2 regions of the Methylovirgula sp. genome follow, and region 1 is predicted to be linked to the other one. Evidence: riboswitches for the same ligand, from Rfam matches in the RefSeq annotation. Region 1 holds a riboswitch; the other holds the start of a gene.

Region 1 (7,928 bases):
GCAGGAGATCGTCGCAAAGTTTTACGAAATCGACGCAGAACGTAAATTAAATCTCGTCACGTTTACAAAATGGAACACAGAGAAGGGCGTTCCTGTCGGCGAAACCTACTTTACGTTCCGACGCGATGAAGTCGAAAACCTGCTGACCTTCCTCGCTAACATCGTCACTTTCATTTCGAAAGCGAGGAGAAAATCAATATACCGGACTCAGAGCTGCGTACTGTCGTGATGAAAAAGGATCACGCGCACGCCTTACTTTCTGGCAATTTGGATTTGGTAATTAAGCTCGCCGAGAACGAGGTCACGGGGCGGGACATAGTGGCGCTCGGCTACCGGAAGAAACAGCTCGGTCATTTCGAGCGTTTACTTGCTGATGACGAATACTTCGCTGCGCATATGGCTGGCCGGAATCCCGAAGCCGTATGGCAAGCCTTCTTTGAGGCTAACCCGTGGATATTCGGCCACGGACTTTCCTACATCTTTATGGACTCGCTCCATGAACGCAAGCTCGAGCAAACCGTCCGTGGATTTAGCGTGGCTAACAACGGAAAGCGGGCTGATGGTCTTATGAAAACCCGCGCCGCCGTCAGCTCACTATGTTTTATCGAGATCAAGCGCCACGATACGGAGCTAGTGGACGAAAAATACCGTGCCGGTGTGTGGTCGCCGTCCTCGGAGCTTGTCGGCGGCGTTGCGCAAATTCAAGAAACTGTTCGCGGCGCTGTCAAGACGTTAGCTGAGCCGTTTCAACCAAAAGACGCGTTTGGTTATCCGACGGGGGAGGAGCTGTGGGGATTCGAGCCACGCTCCTATCTGGTTATCGGCAACTTGGGACAATTTCAGGGAGACCGCGGCACGCATGAAGATAAGTTCAGGTCGTTCGAACTGTTTCGGCGTAATGTTAGGCAACCTGAAATTATAACCTTCGACGAGCTGCTGCATCGCGCGCGGTTTATCGTCGATAGCAATCAGGTCTCGTCAGACTAAGGCTCCGGCTCCCCCACGAATGATAACATTCGATTCCAGTTTGCTGGCGACGCCAAATGTTTCCGAAAGCAAGATTTCGAGGCAATTGTTATGATTGATTCTCTCGACAAAGTTCCTTTGCTTTACCATTTTACTGACAGACGCAATCTTGACCTTATCAAGAAGCACGGAGGCTTGCTGCCCCTCGCTGACCTTATGAAGCAAGACATCGAAATTCCGGCGCCGGGCGGGAACCAATGGAGCCGTGACGCGGACGAACTCAAAGGTATGGACCGATATGTCCACTTATGCTTTCGCAACTCACATCCGATGGAATACGCGGCCCGCGCTGATGGCCGATTAACGAACGCCGTTTTCCTTGCGATCCACGCTGACGTGTTGAAATTTCCGGGAGCCATGTTTACGCCAGATGTTTCTAATAAGGCGGGCGTTACGGCTGTGCCGATTGCAGAAGCAGAGATTGATTACGAGGTGCTCTATACTCGGACAGATTGGAGCAATGCAGCCATTCAGGCGCGACTGCAACAAGCCGAAAAATACGAGGTGCTCATTCCGCAAAAAATCCCTCTCTCCTTAATAAGGAACCTTTGATATGGCCGAACGCCCGATATTCGTTCCGGAGAGAAACGCGCCCGGTTTCGTGAAGGAGATCAGCTTTAGCATCCCTTGGGCTCCGGGCTTCGCGCCTGTGCAGAAAAAGAAAAATGTAAAGGCACTTCATGAGGCTGCGGCACTTAAGGGCTTTTCGCCATTGCTGGAAATCTCAACAAAGTCGGACGAAGTAGCAGGGCAGCACTTAAGCGCGTTTCATTTAAGGGTTCAAAGCGAAGTGGGTGAAATACCACTCGAATGCGCGTATCAGGGTAGCAAAGTTTTTGAGCGTGGTGGCCCCTTTATCGATCTCTATGAAGCTGAGCCTCGCGCAGCGAAGCGTGATCCGCGTCTGCATCATTCAGGTCATTTGATCCGCTTCGAATTCGAGGGTCATAAGTTCCCACTTCAGCCAACGACAGTGTTTTATGACTGGCTTTATTTACGGGCAATCTATCCTCATCGAGATTGGCTTAAGCAACGATTGATCAGTGAAGAAAGCAGTTATGCCGGATTTACCGATATCGAATTCAACCCAAATAAATCCCTAAATTGCCAAGCGCGGTCTTGCGCGTTGTTCGTTGCACTGCTGCATGACGATATTTTGGAAAAGGCACTGAGCTCGCCCGAAGCCTTCATCAAAACCATGAAGGAGCACATGCGACCGCGCATAGGCAAAGAGGAAGGAAACCAGCTTTCACTTTAGAATATGTAACCATCCTGTTTTACTTTGTTGCCTTCACGTCTATAGGCTCTCAGCCTCGATCATGTAGTTTGAGGAGGCCTATAGAAAATTTCTCACTAGAATTCAGTTGCTCCTCACACGTAAAGCTTTCCGCCCTTTTCCAAGAACTCGGCGCTCTTGTCCGCCATGCCCTTTTCGCGCTCGGCAATCGCGTTCACTTCGTCGCGCAAATCCTGCGTGATCTTCATCGAGCAGAATTGCGGCCCGCACATCGAGCAGAAATGCGCGACCTTGTGCGCGTCTTTCGGCAGCGTCTCGTCATGGAAGAGCCGCGCCGTGTCGGGATCGAGCGACAGGTTGAACTGATCCTGCCAGCGGAAATCGAACCGCGCGCGCGACAGCGCATCGTCGCGCACCTGCGCCGCCGGATGGCCCTTGGCGAGATCGGCGGCATGGGCGGCGATGCGATAGGTGATGACGCCGGTTTTCACATCGTCGCGGTCGGGCAGGCCGAGATGTTCCTTCGGCGTGACGTAGCAAAGCATGGCGCAGCCGAACCAGCCGATCATCGCCGCGCCGATGCCCGACGTGATGTGATCGTAGCCCGGCGCGATGTCGGTCGTCAGCGGCCCGAGCGTATAGAACGGCGCCTCGCCGCATTCCTCGAGCTGCTTTTCCATATTCACTTTGATCTTGTGCATCGGCACATGGCCGGGGCCTTCGATCATCACCTGGCAGCCTTTGTCCCAGGCGATCTTGGTGAGTTCGCCGAGCGTTTCGAGTTCGGCGAATTGCGCGCGGTCGTTGGCGTCGGCAATCGAGCCGGGACGCAGACCGTCGCCGAGCGAGAACGACACATCGTACGCGCGCATGATGTCGCAAATCTCGTCGAAGTGCGTGTAGAGGAAGCTTTCCTTGTGATGCGACAGGCACCAGCGCGCCATGATCGAGCCGCCGCGGGAGACGATGCCCGTCGTGCGTTTCGCTGTGAGCGGCACATAGGCGAGGCGCACGCCCGCGTGGATGGTGAAATAATCGACGCCCTGCTCGGCCTGTTCGATCAACGTGTCGCGGAAGATTTCCCACGTCAGCTTGATCGGATCGCCATCGACCTTTTCGAGCGCCTGATAGATCGGCACCGTGCCGATCGGCACCGGCGCATTGCGGATGATCCAGTCGCGGATGTTGTGGATGTTGCGGCCAGTCGAAAGGTCCATGACCGTGTCGGCGCCCCAGCGTATCGACCAGACCATCTTGTCGACTTCTTCCGCGACAGACGACGTGACGGCCGAATTGCCGATGTTGGCGTTGATCTTCACCAGGAAGTTGCGGCCGATGATCATCGGCTCCAGTTCCGGGTGATTGATGTTCGCCGGGATGATGGCGCGGCCGCGCGCGATCTCGCTGCGGACGAATTCGGGCGTCACAAACGCCGGGATCGCGGCGCCGAAACTTTCGCCGTCGGCGAGTTTCTCTTCGGCATTCGCGAGCATTTTCTCGCGACCGAGATTTTCGCGTGCCGCGACATAGATCATCTCTTCGGTAATGATGCCGGCGCGGGCGAATTCATATTGCGTCACCGGCTTGCCGGAGATGCCGCGCAAGGGCGCGACATTGGCCGGGCAGGGCGGCACGAGCTTGTCGCTGCCGACATTGCCATTGTCTTCCGGCTTGATGGCGCGGCCCTGATAGGTCTCGAAACCGCGATTGGCGTACCAATCGGCGCGCAGGCGCGGCAGGCCGGCAGAGAGATCGACGCGCGGCGCCTCCTCGGTGTAGGGGCCGGACGCATCGTAGACGCGCACCGGCGGCTCGTTCGCCGAAGGTTCAAGCGCGATTTCGCGGAACGGCACACGGATGCCCGCGCGGGGTTCCGCATAGACCTTCCGTGCGCCCGGCAGCGGGCCACACGTCACGCTTTGCGGAATGAGATTTTCGGGCTTTTGGCGAATGTTCATCGGCCGGCTCCGCGCTTTGTTCGGAATGGCGGCGCGGGAGCAGATACGAAGGCGCAGATGGATTCCACCCAAGCTTTGCGTATCGCCTGTCCCTGCGCTGGCATTACCCAGTTTCAGGTTCGAAGGGTCTGATCTCAGCCGCCGAACTTCCGGCAGCACCCCAAGGCTGCAGGCAGGATAGGCGTGGATGCGCCGCGCCGCAAGTGCGTGAAATGCGCCGGAACGGATTGCGCCAGGCCACGTTGGCCAAACGAACGGTGACGATGTCCGCGATGCTTAGAGCAGGAGCGTGAGGCGAAACAGGGCGGTGAGGCTGACAATGATGAACAGGGACAAGGGCTGGGAACCGATCCCCCCGCAGAATGCAATCCCGACGCGGCGCCTTGAGCGCCAGCGTTCGGAACTGCCGCGCGGCGGAAAAGACATGGTGGCGCAGATCGGCGCCGAACTGCGCGCGGTGTTCGCGCCTGTCCCGATGAGCAAATTATCGGGCACGGACGATCTCTTTGCGCGGATCGACCTGTGGAACGACGATATCGGCTAAGCTTGCGGCAGCTCAGTCCTCGGCGCGCTCGACGCAAAAACCGTCATGACAGCCCTTACCAAGGAACCGTGCGGCCGAGGTAATCGAGATATTCCAACCCGGGTTTGCCCTGTTTCGAGAGAAGCACGTCGACTAGGTTCGGCACACTGTCTTCGCTGGTTAAGGGTGCATCCGGGCCGCCGAGGTCAGTGCGGACCCAGCCGGGTGCCATCACCACCATGGCGCGCGATGAGGCGGAATAACGTGCTGCAAAGCTCCGCATGAACATATTCAGCGCCGCCTTGCTGCCGCGATAGAGCTCCCGCGTGCCGGTCAAATTGTTGGCAAGGCTTCCGAGCCCGGACGACATCACGCCCATCAGACCCGTCGCCGGAACGTATTTTTCCAGGCTTTCGAGAACACGCATCGGACTCAGCGCATTTGTGACCATGACGCGGACAAAGTCGTCGGTCGTCACCTCTCCAATCGTTTCCTGTTTGTTGCTTGTGACGCCGGCATTAACAAACAGAATATCGAATATTCTGCCCGACAGCTTTTCGTGCAATGCCGCGATCTGATCCGGCTCGCAGATGTCGAGTGTTTCGATCTCGACGCGGCCCTCGAATTCATCCGCGAGGTCGTGCAGCAATGTTCGGGTTTTTCCTCGAACCGTGCCAACGACATTCCATCCCTTCTTCAAGAACTCAGCAGCCATGGCGAGGCCAAGACCGCGCGAGGCGCCGATCAGAAGGATTTTATGCGGATGATCGTTCGGAGCGGCCGGGGACATAATGTCTTCCAGTGGCGGGATGGAAGCCAAATAACGCACGCCGCATGACCGACGCGAGACGCGTCGGGCGCAAATTATCGTGACCCGCGGTCTATGTCAGAATCGGGCTTCAAATCACCGCCGGATGACAACACTAAGCAGTGAGTGATTGGGCTTCGATCCTAGTCCTTGGCGCGTTCGACGTAGGAGCCGTCTTCCGTCTGGATCACCACGCGGGTGCCCGGCTGAATATGCGGTGGCACCATGGTGCGGGCGCCGTTCGACAATTTCGCTGGCTTATAGGACGACGACGCCGTCTGGCCCTTCATCGCCGGTTCCGTCTCGACGATTTCAAGCGTCACGCGGGGCGGAAACTGAATCGCGACCGGGATGCCGTTGAAGAGCGAAAGAATGCAGACCATGCCTTCCTGCAGGTAGACCGCCTGCTCGCCGATCACATCGGCCGAGACGTTGACCTGATCATAGGTCTCGCCATTCATGAACGTATAATGCTCGCCGTCCTGAAAAAGGTAGCTGTAGTCGTGATCCTCGACGAAGGCGCGCTCGACCTGTTCCGTCGTCTTGTAGCGATCCGTGGTCTTCACGCCGTCGGACAGCCGGCGCATGTCGATCTGCGTCGTCGGCGTGCCCTTGCCGGGATGGAAGCTTTCGGCGGTCAGCACAACATAAAGCTGGCCGTCCTCTCGCTCGAGAATATTGCCCTTGCGGATGGAACTGGCGATGACTTTCACGAGGTTTCCTTCGTCTAGCTCGAATGGCGCTTTGATCCGAGCCGCCGCTTGGAGCAAAACACATTAAAATTCAATATGGATCGGCCGAAACTGGCTAATTTCGGCCGGACTGCCGCGCGGCGCACGGCTGCGCTATAAGCGCCCGCGCCCTCGCTACCCGGCATGGTGAGGGTTTTTCAAGCGAAATGAGGAAATGAGCAAGCCTTCTTTCTGGTGGGAGCCTGCGGCGCACGCCGAAAAGCGGCGCTTTTTGACCGCACGGGCGGCGCTGGCCAAGGCCGCGCGCGGGTTTTTCGACGCCCGCGGCTTCATCGAGGCCGACACCGCCGTCCTCCAAATATCGCCCGGCAACGAGACGCATATTTCGGCCTTCGCGACTGAAATGATCGCGCCAGACGAAGCTAGATCGCGGCTTTATCTGCATTCGTCGCCGGAATTCGCGCTGAAAAAGCTGCTGGCGGCGGGCGAAGACAAGATTTTCAGCCTCGGCCACGTCTTCCGCAACCGCGAGCGCGGACCGCTGCATCATCCCGAGTTCACTATGCTGGAATGGTATCGGACGAATGCGCCCTATACAGCGCTCTTTACCGATTGCCGCGAGCTGCTCGCCATTGCGGCCGAGGCGGGGCAGACCGACACGTTCCGCTATCGCGACGCGACGGCGAATGCTTTCGCCGAGCCGGAGATTTTGACGGTCGCGGACGCTTTCCGGCGCTATGCGGGCGTTGATCTCCTCCAGACCTATGATGCGCAAAGCTGCGACCGCAACGCGCTCGCGGACCGAACCGCCGCGCTCGGCCTGCGTGTCGTGGACGACGACACATGGTCTGATCTTTTCAGCAAAATTCTTTCGGCCAGGATCGAGCCGAACCTTGGGCATGGCCGCGCGACATTGCTTGTCGATTATCCGGCGCCTGAAGCAGCGCTGGCGCGGCTCAAAGACGACACGCGTTTCGCCGAACGGTTTGAGCTTTATTCATGCGGGGTCGAACTCGCCAACGGCTTTGGCGAATTGACGGACGCCAACGAACAACGCGCACGCTTCATCGGCGACATGATCGCGCGCGAACGCATCTATGGCGATGCCTATCCGATCGATGAGGATTTTCTCGCCGCGATTGCGCAAATGCCGCCCTCATGCGGCATCGCGCTGGGCTTTGACCGGCTTGTGATGCTCGCCACGGGTGCCAGGCGCATCGAAGATGTTTTATGGACGCCAATTGCCGATTCGGGAACGGCGCGATGAAAAGTACGACGCTGACCAGCGTTGGCGATTTGATCGCCGAGGGGCTTGTCCCGCCTGCCGCGCGCGAAAGTCTTACGCCGGTCGGCGATCTTTATGCGATCGCGATCAACGAGATGATGGCGGCGCTGATCGACCGCAATGATCCGGCCGATCCGATTGCGCGGCAATTCATTCCCGACGCGGACGAACTCGTCACGACGCCGGAGGAATTGGCCGATCCGATCGGCGACACGCCGATGAGCCCGGTCGAGGGCATCGTGCATCGCTATCCTGATCGTGTGCTGCTCAAACTTCTGCACGTTTGCCCGGTCTATTGCCGTTTCTGCTTCCGCCGCGAGAGCGTCGGCCCCGCCGGCGCGACGCATCTATCGTCCGACGCGCTCGTTAGGGCCTTCGCCTATATCGCCGCGCATGACG
Region 2 (7,928 bases), 720 kb from region 1:
GAGTTCCTGCTTGGCGTGCAGTTCGAGTTGATCGGCGATGTTCATATATTCGGCGCCTTTCAACACCTGCGAATAAACGACATAGGCGATAATCGCCTGATATTCGCGCGACAGGTCCTCGTTCAGCAGTTGCGCCAGACGATCGCGGGAAATCTCTTCGTTACGCGGTTTCGACTCGGCCGATTTCGGACTGGCTTTCGCTTTCGATTCGCTCATCGCTGACTCCCCTTCGAGGTTTCCGGACTCCTCGAACAAAAACGGACTAACGAAACCGTCGGGATATAGTTCCGCTTGCGCCGGTTAGCGGGCGCGGGGGTGTGCGCCGCGATAAGCTTCGAGCAGCCGAGCCGAATCGATCGCCGTATAAATCTGCGTCGTTGAAAGCGACGCGTGGCCGAGCAATTCCTGTATGGTGCGCAGATCGCCGCCCTTGCCGAGAAGATGCGTCGCGAAGGAATGGCGCAATGCGTGCGGCGTCGCCGTCTCCGGCAGGCCGAGCGCGCCGCGCAGTTCGGCAACGGCAAGTTGGATGATGCGCGGCGACAGCGCGCCGCCCTTCGCGCCGATGAACAGCGGGCCGTTTGCCGGCAAAGTCCACGGACAGAGCGAAAGATAGCGCGCAATGGCGCGCTGCACCGGCGCGATCACCGGCACGCTGCGGACCTTCCCGCCCTTTCCGGCGACTGTCACGATATCCGTTTCGCCGGTCGGCGCGTCCTGGCGTTTGATCGACAAGGCCTCGGAAATACGCAGGCCCGCGCCATAGAGCAGGCCGAGAACGGCGGAATCGCGCGCCAAAATCCAATCCGGCCGCGTGTCGCCAGCGCGGGAGTCGACATCGACCAGCGCGCGCGCCGATTGGGCCGGGAGAGCCTTCGGCAGACGGCGAGGTGCTTTCGGACTGCGCAAGGAAGAAAACGCCGCGACTTCGCCGAGGCCTTTGCGTTCGAGATGACGTGCGAAGGAGCGCAGGCCGGAGAGCTGGCGCAGCAGCGAGCGGCTGCCGGTGCCGGCGGCACGGCGACTCGCGAGAAAACTGCGCAGGTCGGTGGGCTTGATGGCGCGGAGCGCGGCAAGATTCGGCGGCTCGCCGTGATGTTCGCGCAAGAAACCGAGGAATTGGCCGAGGTCGCGCGCGTAGGCGTCGAGCGTATGCCGGGAGACGCGGCGCTCACCGGCAAGTTCCGCCGACCATTCCCGCGCCATCGCGGCGAGTTCGTCTTCGGCACCGCCGAAGGCGAGGGCAGGGGCTGTCTTGGGTGCGGCCTGAGGCATGTTCGATCATGCCCTGCGGCGGCTGAAAGAAAGGTTAGTGAGCCGGCGTTCCGCGCGAACTGATCTCGCGGATCGCCTGGGCGAGCGTCTCGGTCATTTCCCGGCGGATCTGGTGTTCCGAATCTGACAGGCCCGCGGCGGCGAAATCGGCACGCAATTTAGCGAAAACGCTGTCATCGCCGTCGCCATCAAGGTGGGTCTTGATCAGTGTCGCCGCATAAGCCTCGGCGACTTCGCCGGATTTGCCAAGCCGCTCGGCCGCCCATAGCCCGAGGTTTTTATTGCGCCGCACATAGGCCCGGAATCTCAGGTCCTCGTCGTGAGCAAGCTGGGCTTCATAACCTTTTTCGCGTTCGTCGAATGTCGTCATCGCCGCCTCGCCAATCCGTATCGCAATAAGGGCTCGAACCTAGCCCGGAACGGGGCGTTCGGCCATAGGACTTGGCGCCGGGCGCCACCGCTCGGGCGGGGCGCCATGTGACAGGTCTTTTTTCGGCTCCGGGACTAACCATATAATGAGTCGAGGACCGGGATCGTTCATGCCGATCTTTGCATTCGCGCCTTAAGTTGTTGAAATCTACGACAGAAATAAGACAGTCTAGGTCAAGGTGAGATTTACGAGTGCGATGCTTTAGCCCGCTATTTGCTTGTCTTGAACGGCCGAAAAAGCTACGACCGTCTAGGACCCGCGGCGCCGCACCGCCTGAATCGCCTGCCCGGCCTTGATCGCCTTACGGCCAGGCCGGGACATTCCTGAAAGGAGCCAGGGCCTCCCATGGACCACCTCAAGCCACGGTTAATTCCCATGAATCGCCGCCGCCGCATTTACGAGGGCAAGGCAAAGGTCCTTTATGAGGGACCCGAACCGGGCACGCTTATCCAGCACTTCAAGGACGACGCCACCGCCTTCAATGCCAAAAAGCATGAGGTCATCGACGGCAAGGGCGTCCTGAACAATCGGATTTCCGAGTTCGTCTTTCAGAATCTGAACGATATCGGCGTTCCGACGCATTTTATCCGGCGGCTCAATATGCGCGAGCAATTGATCCGCGAAGTCGAGATCGTGCCGCTTGAGGTCGTCGTGCGCAATGTCGCGGCAGGCTCGCTTTCGACCCGCCTCGGTCTCGAGGAAGGCACGCAACTGCCGCGTTCGATCATCGAGTTCTACTACAAGAACGACGAACTCAACGATCCGATGGTGTCGGAAGAGCACATCACCGCTTTCGGCTGGGCGACGCCGCAAGAAATCGATGACATCATGGCGCTCGCTATCCGCGTCAACGATTTCCTGACCGGGCTTTTCCTCGGCGTCGGCATCCGGCTCGTCGATTTCAAGATGGAAACCGGGCGCCTGTGGGAAGGCGATACGATGCGCATCGTTGTCGCCGACGAAATCTCCCCCGATTCCTGCCGGCTTTGGGACATCAAGTCGAACGACAAGCTCGACAAGGATCGTTTCCGGCGCGACATGGGCGGTCTCGTCGAAGCTTATACGGAAGTGGCGCGCCGGCTCGGTATTCTGCAGGATAACGAGCAACCACGCGCGTCGGGTCCGAAGCTCGTTCAATCTTGAGCTTCACCTTGGTTTAAATCAAAACCCCGCCGCCGACGCGGCGGGGTTTTATTATGTCTGCCAGCCGATATAGTATGGCCGCGCATACACGAGGCATCGATCTTGAAAGCCAATATCATCGTCACGCTGAAAAACGGGCTTCTCGATCCGCAAGGCAAAGCGATCGAAGGCGCGCTGAAGTCGCTCGATATTCCCGGCGTCGAAAGCGTGCGGCAGGGCAAGATTTTCGAGGTCGAAATTGCGGAAGCGGACCGCGCAAAGGCGCAGGCGCTGCTGCAGATGGCGTGCGAGAAATTGCTCGCCAACACGATCGTCGAGAACTATCGCATCGAACTCGCCTGAGGTCTTCATTGCACGCTGCGATCATTCTCTTTCCCGGGTCCAATCGCGAAGGCGATGTGTTTCGCGCGCTCGCCAGCGTAACCGGGCAAAAGCCGTCGATCGTCTGGCATGGCGAGCCTGAACTTCCGGCCGGCACCGATCTTGTGGTTCTGCCCGGCGGCTTTTCCTACGGCGATTATCTGCGCTGCGGCGCTATCGCGGCGCGCTCGCCGGTGATGGATGCGGTGCGCACGCACGCAAAGCGCGGCGGCCGTGTTCTTGGCATCTGCAATGGCTTCCAGATCGCCTGCGAGGCGGGTCTGTTGCCGGGCGTTCTCATGCGCAACACGAATTTGCGCTTCGCCTGCCATATGCAGCATTTACGCGTCGAACGCGCCGACACGGGTTTCACGGCGCAATATCAAACGGGCCAGGTGATCAAGGTCGCCATCGCGCATGGCGAAGGCAATTACACGGCCGATAGTGAGACCTTGGCGCGGCTCGAAGGCGAAGGGCGCGTTGCCTTCCGCTATTGTGATGCTGCCGGCACTCTCGGCGGCGCGGCCAATCCGAATGGCTCGGTGCATGACATCGCCGGCATCTATTCCGAGACTTTGAACGTGCTCGGGCTGATGCCGCATCCGGAAAATCTGATCGACCCCCTCGTCGGTGGCACCGACGGACGGGCGCTTTTCGAAAGCCTGCTCGCGGCATAAGCCGCTTGTCTCGACTCGAACCCGCGGAGCCACATGACAACGCACGAGCGCAAAATCGCTGCCGCAATTGACGAAGCAAAACTCGACAAGCTTGCCGAGGTCGTCGTCAAGGTCGGGCTGAATCTGCAAGAAGGTCAGGACGTGTTTCTGACGGCGCCGGTTACGGCGCTTGCCTTCGTGCGGCGCATCGTCGAACACGCCTATAAAGCCGGCGCTGGCCTCGTGACGCCGATGCTCGCCGACGAACAGATGACATTGGCGCGCTTTCGCTTTGCGCACGACGCAAGTTTCGATCGCGCGCCGGGTTGGCTGTACGAAGGCATCGGCAAAGCCTTTGCCGCGAACACCGCACGGCTCGCCATCGTCGGCGACAATCCGATGCTGCTTGCGGGCGAAGACCCGGCCAAGGTCGCGCGGGCCAACAAGGCCAATTCCATTGCCTACAAGCCGGCCCTCGAAAAGATCGCGGGCTTTGACATCAACTGGAACATCGCTGCTTTTCCGGGCGCGGCCTGGGCGCATCAGGTTTTTCCGCAGGACGAGCCGGATGTCGCGGTCGCGAAATTGAGCGACGCGATTTTCGCCGCCTCGCGCGTCGATAAGGCCGATCCCATCGCGGCCTGGGCCGCGCATAATGCCGCCCTGCGCAGCCGCACCCAATGGCTCAACGGCCAGCGCTTTGCCGCCCTGCATTATACTGGGCCGGGCACCAATCTGACGATCGGGCTTGCGGATGGCCACGAATGGGAAGGCGGCGCGTCGGTCGCCAAGAACGGCGTTGTCTGCAATCCGAATATCCCGACCGAAGAAGTCTTCACGACACCACATGCACATCGCGTCGAAGGCACTGTCGTCAGCACCAAGCCGCTCTCTTATCAGGGCACGCTGATCGACCGGATCGCGGTGCGTTTCGAGGCGGGCCGCATCGTCGAGGCGACAGCCGCGCATGGTCAGGATGTGCTGCGCAAGGTTCTCGAAACCGATGATGGCGCCCGGCGGCTTGGCGAAGTTGCGCTGGTGCCGCATTCGTCACCAATCTCGGCGAGCGGCCTTCTGTTCTTCAATACTTTGTTCGATGAGAATGCTGCCAGCCACATCGCGCTTGGCCAATGCTATGCGAAATGTTTCATCGATGGCGACAAACTGACGCCCGAACAGATCGCAGCGCAAGGCGGCAATACGAGCCTTATCCACATCGACTGGATGATCGGCTCCGACAAGATCGACATCGACGGCATTAAGCCCGATGGTTCGCGCGTGCCGGTCTTCCGCAAGGGCGAATGGGCGTAGCCGCCTCGTTGACGCCCCCGCCTGAGGGGATTATCTAAGATTGTGCCTAGGGGATCCCCGTCAGGGGGCTGAGAGGCTGGCAGCGCTTCGGTGAGAAGCGGCCCGGCGACCCTTCGAACCTGATCCAGTTTGTACTGGCGTAGGGATGGTCATCATGGTTTCTCAAAAAAAAATCCGCATCCTCGGTGCTGGCGTTGCCGGCCTCACGGCAGCCTATGAATTCGCCGCTGCCGGCCAGACAGTCGAAATCGTCGAGCGCGAGGCCGTGCCCGGCCACGGCTGCTCCTATTTTGCCGGCGGCATGTTGGCGCCCTGGTGCGAGGCCGAGAGCGCGCCGCCGCTTGTCATTGAATGGGGACTCGAAGGTCTGGCCTTCTGGGCCGAGACGCTCAAGCTCGCGACGGTCAACGGCAGCCTGCTTGTCGCCTCCGCGCGCGACAGTGCCGATCTCGTTCGTTTCTCGCGGCGAACATCCGGGCATGAATGGCTCGACGCCAATCAGCTTGCGATGCGCGAGCCGCATCTGGGTGGACGCTTTGACCGCGCACTGTTCTTTCCCGGCGAAGCGCACCTCGATCCGCGCTTGGCGATCGAAAAGCTTGTCGCTCGCCTGCGGGAATTCGAGCACGTAACATTTCGTTTCGATACGCCTGCCGAGGTGATCGCCGACGAAGCCGATTGGACAATCGATTGCCGCGGCTTTGCCGCGCGCGACGCCTTGCCTGATTTGCGCGGCGTGAAGGGCGAGATGCTCGTCGTCAAAACCGACGAGATCGTGTTTCAGCGGCCGGTGCAATTGCTGCATCCGCGCCATCCCGTCTATGTCGTGCCGCGCGGCGATGGGCGCTTCATGGTCGGTGCGACAGCGGTCGAGAATGAGGAACGTCCGCGCATTACGGCGCGTTCGATGCTCGAGCTTTTAAGCGCGGTTTATGCGCTGCATCCGGCCTTCGGAGAGGCGGAGATTGTCGAGACCGGCGCCGATCTGCGTCCGACATTTCCGGATAACATGCCGCGCATCAGGCGTGAGGGCCGCACGATCTATATCAATGGGCTTTATCGACATGGCTTTCTTCTGGCGCCGGCATTGGCGCGCCGCGCCGTCGCCGTGGCGCTCAGGGATGAAACTTTTCCGGAGGTGATGGATGCAAATCCGCGTCAACGGCAAAGAGCATGATGTTGCCGCGACGACGCTCGCGGCCCTGCTTGCTGAACTTGACTATCAGAATAGACTCGTTGCGACAGCGGTGAACCAAACCTTTGTCCGCGCGATTGATCGCCCGGCCACGCCGCTTCGCGCCGGTGATGCCGTCGAAATCCTCGTGCCGCGGCAAGGGGGCTGATCAGGATTGCCCATGCAGAATGCGCCCTTTGAAGTTTATGGTGTGACGCTTGGCTCGCGTTTGTTGATCGGCACGGCGCAATATCCGTCGCCGGCCGTTCTTGCCGACGCGGTCAAAGCGTCCGGCGCCGAAGTCGTCACGGTCTCGCTGCGGCGCGAGGCGGGCAAGGGCCGCGCTGGCGAGAGTTTCTGGAGTTTGATCCGCGACCTTGGCGTCAAGGTTCTGCCGAATACGGCCGGTTGCCGCAGTGTCAAGGAAGCCGTGACGACGGCCGAGATGGCGCGCGAGGTTTTCGCCACCGACTGGATCAAGCTCGAAGTGATCGGCGACGATGATCTCTTGCAGCCCGATGTCTTCGGACTTGTCGAGGCGGCAGGGATCCTTTCGCGCGCGGGTTTCAAGGTGTTTCCCTACACGACGGAAGATTTGCTCGTCGCCGAAAGACTCGTCGGCGCTGGCTGTGAAGTGCTTATGCCCTGGGGCGCGCCGATCGGCTCGGGCCGTGGCCTCAACAATGTTTTCGGGCTCCAGGCGTTACGAAAGAATTTCCCATCGACGCCGCTCATCATCGATGCTGGCATCGGAACGCCGGCTCATGCCGCCGCGGCCATGGAACTTGGTTATGACGCGGTCTTGTTGAATACCGCCATCGCCAAAGCCGGCGATCCTGTCGCGATGGCCCGCGCCCTCGCGCTTGGCATCGAAGCTGGGCGTCTCGGCTATTGTGCCGATCCGATTTTGTCGCGTGATATGGCCGAGCCATCGACGCCGCAGATCGGCCGCGCCTTCTCGGATTTGCCCAAACGTGCTTGACCGCTTCTACCCCATTGTCGATAGCGCGGACTGGGTCGCGCGACTCCTGACATGCGGCGTCAGGCTCGTGCAATTGCGCGTCAAGGATCAGCCGATCGAGGACGTCCGGCGTGAGATCAGGACAGCACGAACTCTCTGTCTCGCCGCGGGTGCTGAGCTGATCGTCAACGATTATTGGCAGGAGGCGATTGACCTCAGTTGCACGCATGTGCATCTCGGGCAGGGTGATCTCGACATTGCCGATGTGGCGATGATCCGCGGCGCGAATATCAAGATCGGTATTTCGACACACGACGAGGCCGAGCTCACGCGCGCGCTCGCACTCAAGCCGGATTATATCGCGCTGGGGCCGATTTATCCCACGATCCTGAAAGCGATGACTTTCGCGCCGCAGGGTCTCGATCGCATCGGCGAATGGAAGAAAAAAATCGGCGCCATTCCGCTTGTGGCCATCGGTGGCATCACGCTGGAGCGCGCGCCGGGCGTCTTTGCAGCGGGCGCCGACAGCGCCGCCGCTGTCACCGATATCACCCTTAATGCTGATCCGGAGACGCGCGCGCGCGCCTGGGTCGCGGCGACGCGGCTAGAAGAGGGCTA

What was found. Region 1 has a riboswitch for thiamine pyrophosphate ahead of thiC (phosphomethylpyrimidine synthase ThiC). Riboswitches for the same ligand answer to the same signal wherever they lie in the genome.
Region 2: another riboswitch for thiamine pyrophosphate. It lies ahead of WDN02_RS09125 (FAD-dependent oxidoreductase); the one in region 1 lies ahead of thiC (phosphomethylpyrimidine synthase ThiC).

What each region holds. Positions count from the first base shown of each region.
Region 1 is NZ_JBBCGP010000001.1:1,149,926-1,157,853, reverse strand. Features, by position in the region: gene WDN02_RS05630 (hypothetical protein) at 1-229, shown strand, start outside; gene WDN02_RS05625 (Shedu immune nuclease family protein) at 229-987, shown strand; gene WDN02_RS05620 (DarT ssDNA thymidine ADP-ribosyltransferase family protein) at 1,078-1,578, shown strand; gene WDN02_RS05615 (hypothetical protein) at 1,580-2,284, shown strand; gene thiC (phosphomethylpyrimidine synthase ThiC) at 2,398-4,221, opposite strand; TPP riboswitch at 4,293-4,394, opposite strand; gene WDN02_RS05605 (hypothetical protein) at 4,541-4,765, shown strand; gene WDN02_RS05600 (SDR family NAD(P)-dependent oxidoreductase) at 4,821-5,534, opposite strand; gene efp (elongation factor P) at 5,696-6,265, opposite strand; gene epmA (EF-P lysine aminoacylase EpmA) at 6,459-7,511, shown strand; gene WDN02_RS05585 (lysine-2,3-aminomutase-like protein) at 7,508-7,928, shown strand, end outside.
Region 2 is NZ_JBBCGP010000001.1:1,872,298-1,880,225, forward strand. Features, by position in the region: gene WDN02_RS09090 (ferritin-like domain-containing protein) at 1-216, opposite strand, end outside; gene WDN02_RS09095 (tyrosine recombinase XerC) at 301-1,206, opposite strand; gene WDN02_RS09100 (DUF1476 domain-containing protein) at 1,310-1,645, opposite strand; gene purC (phosphoribosylaminoimidazolesuccinocarboxamide synthase) at 2,051-2,848, shown strand; gene purS (phosphoribosylformylglycinamidine synthase subunit PurS) at 2,951-3,190, shown strand; gene purQ (phosphoribosylformylglycinamidine synthase subunit PurQ) at 3,199-3,885, shown strand; gene WDN02_RS09120 (aminopeptidase) at 3,919-5,175, shown strand; TPP riboswitch at 5,214-5,338, shown strand; gene WDN02_RS09125 (FAD-dependent oxidoreductase) at 5,330-6,352, shown strand; gene thiS (sulfur carrier protein ThiS) at 6,321-6,518, shown strand; gene WDN02_RS09135 (thiazole synthase) at 6,531-7,331, shown strand; gene WDN02_RS09140 (thiamine phosphate synthase) at 7,324-7,928, shown strand, end outside; gene WDN02_RS09145 (heparinase II/III family protein) at 7,926-7,928, opposite strand, start outside.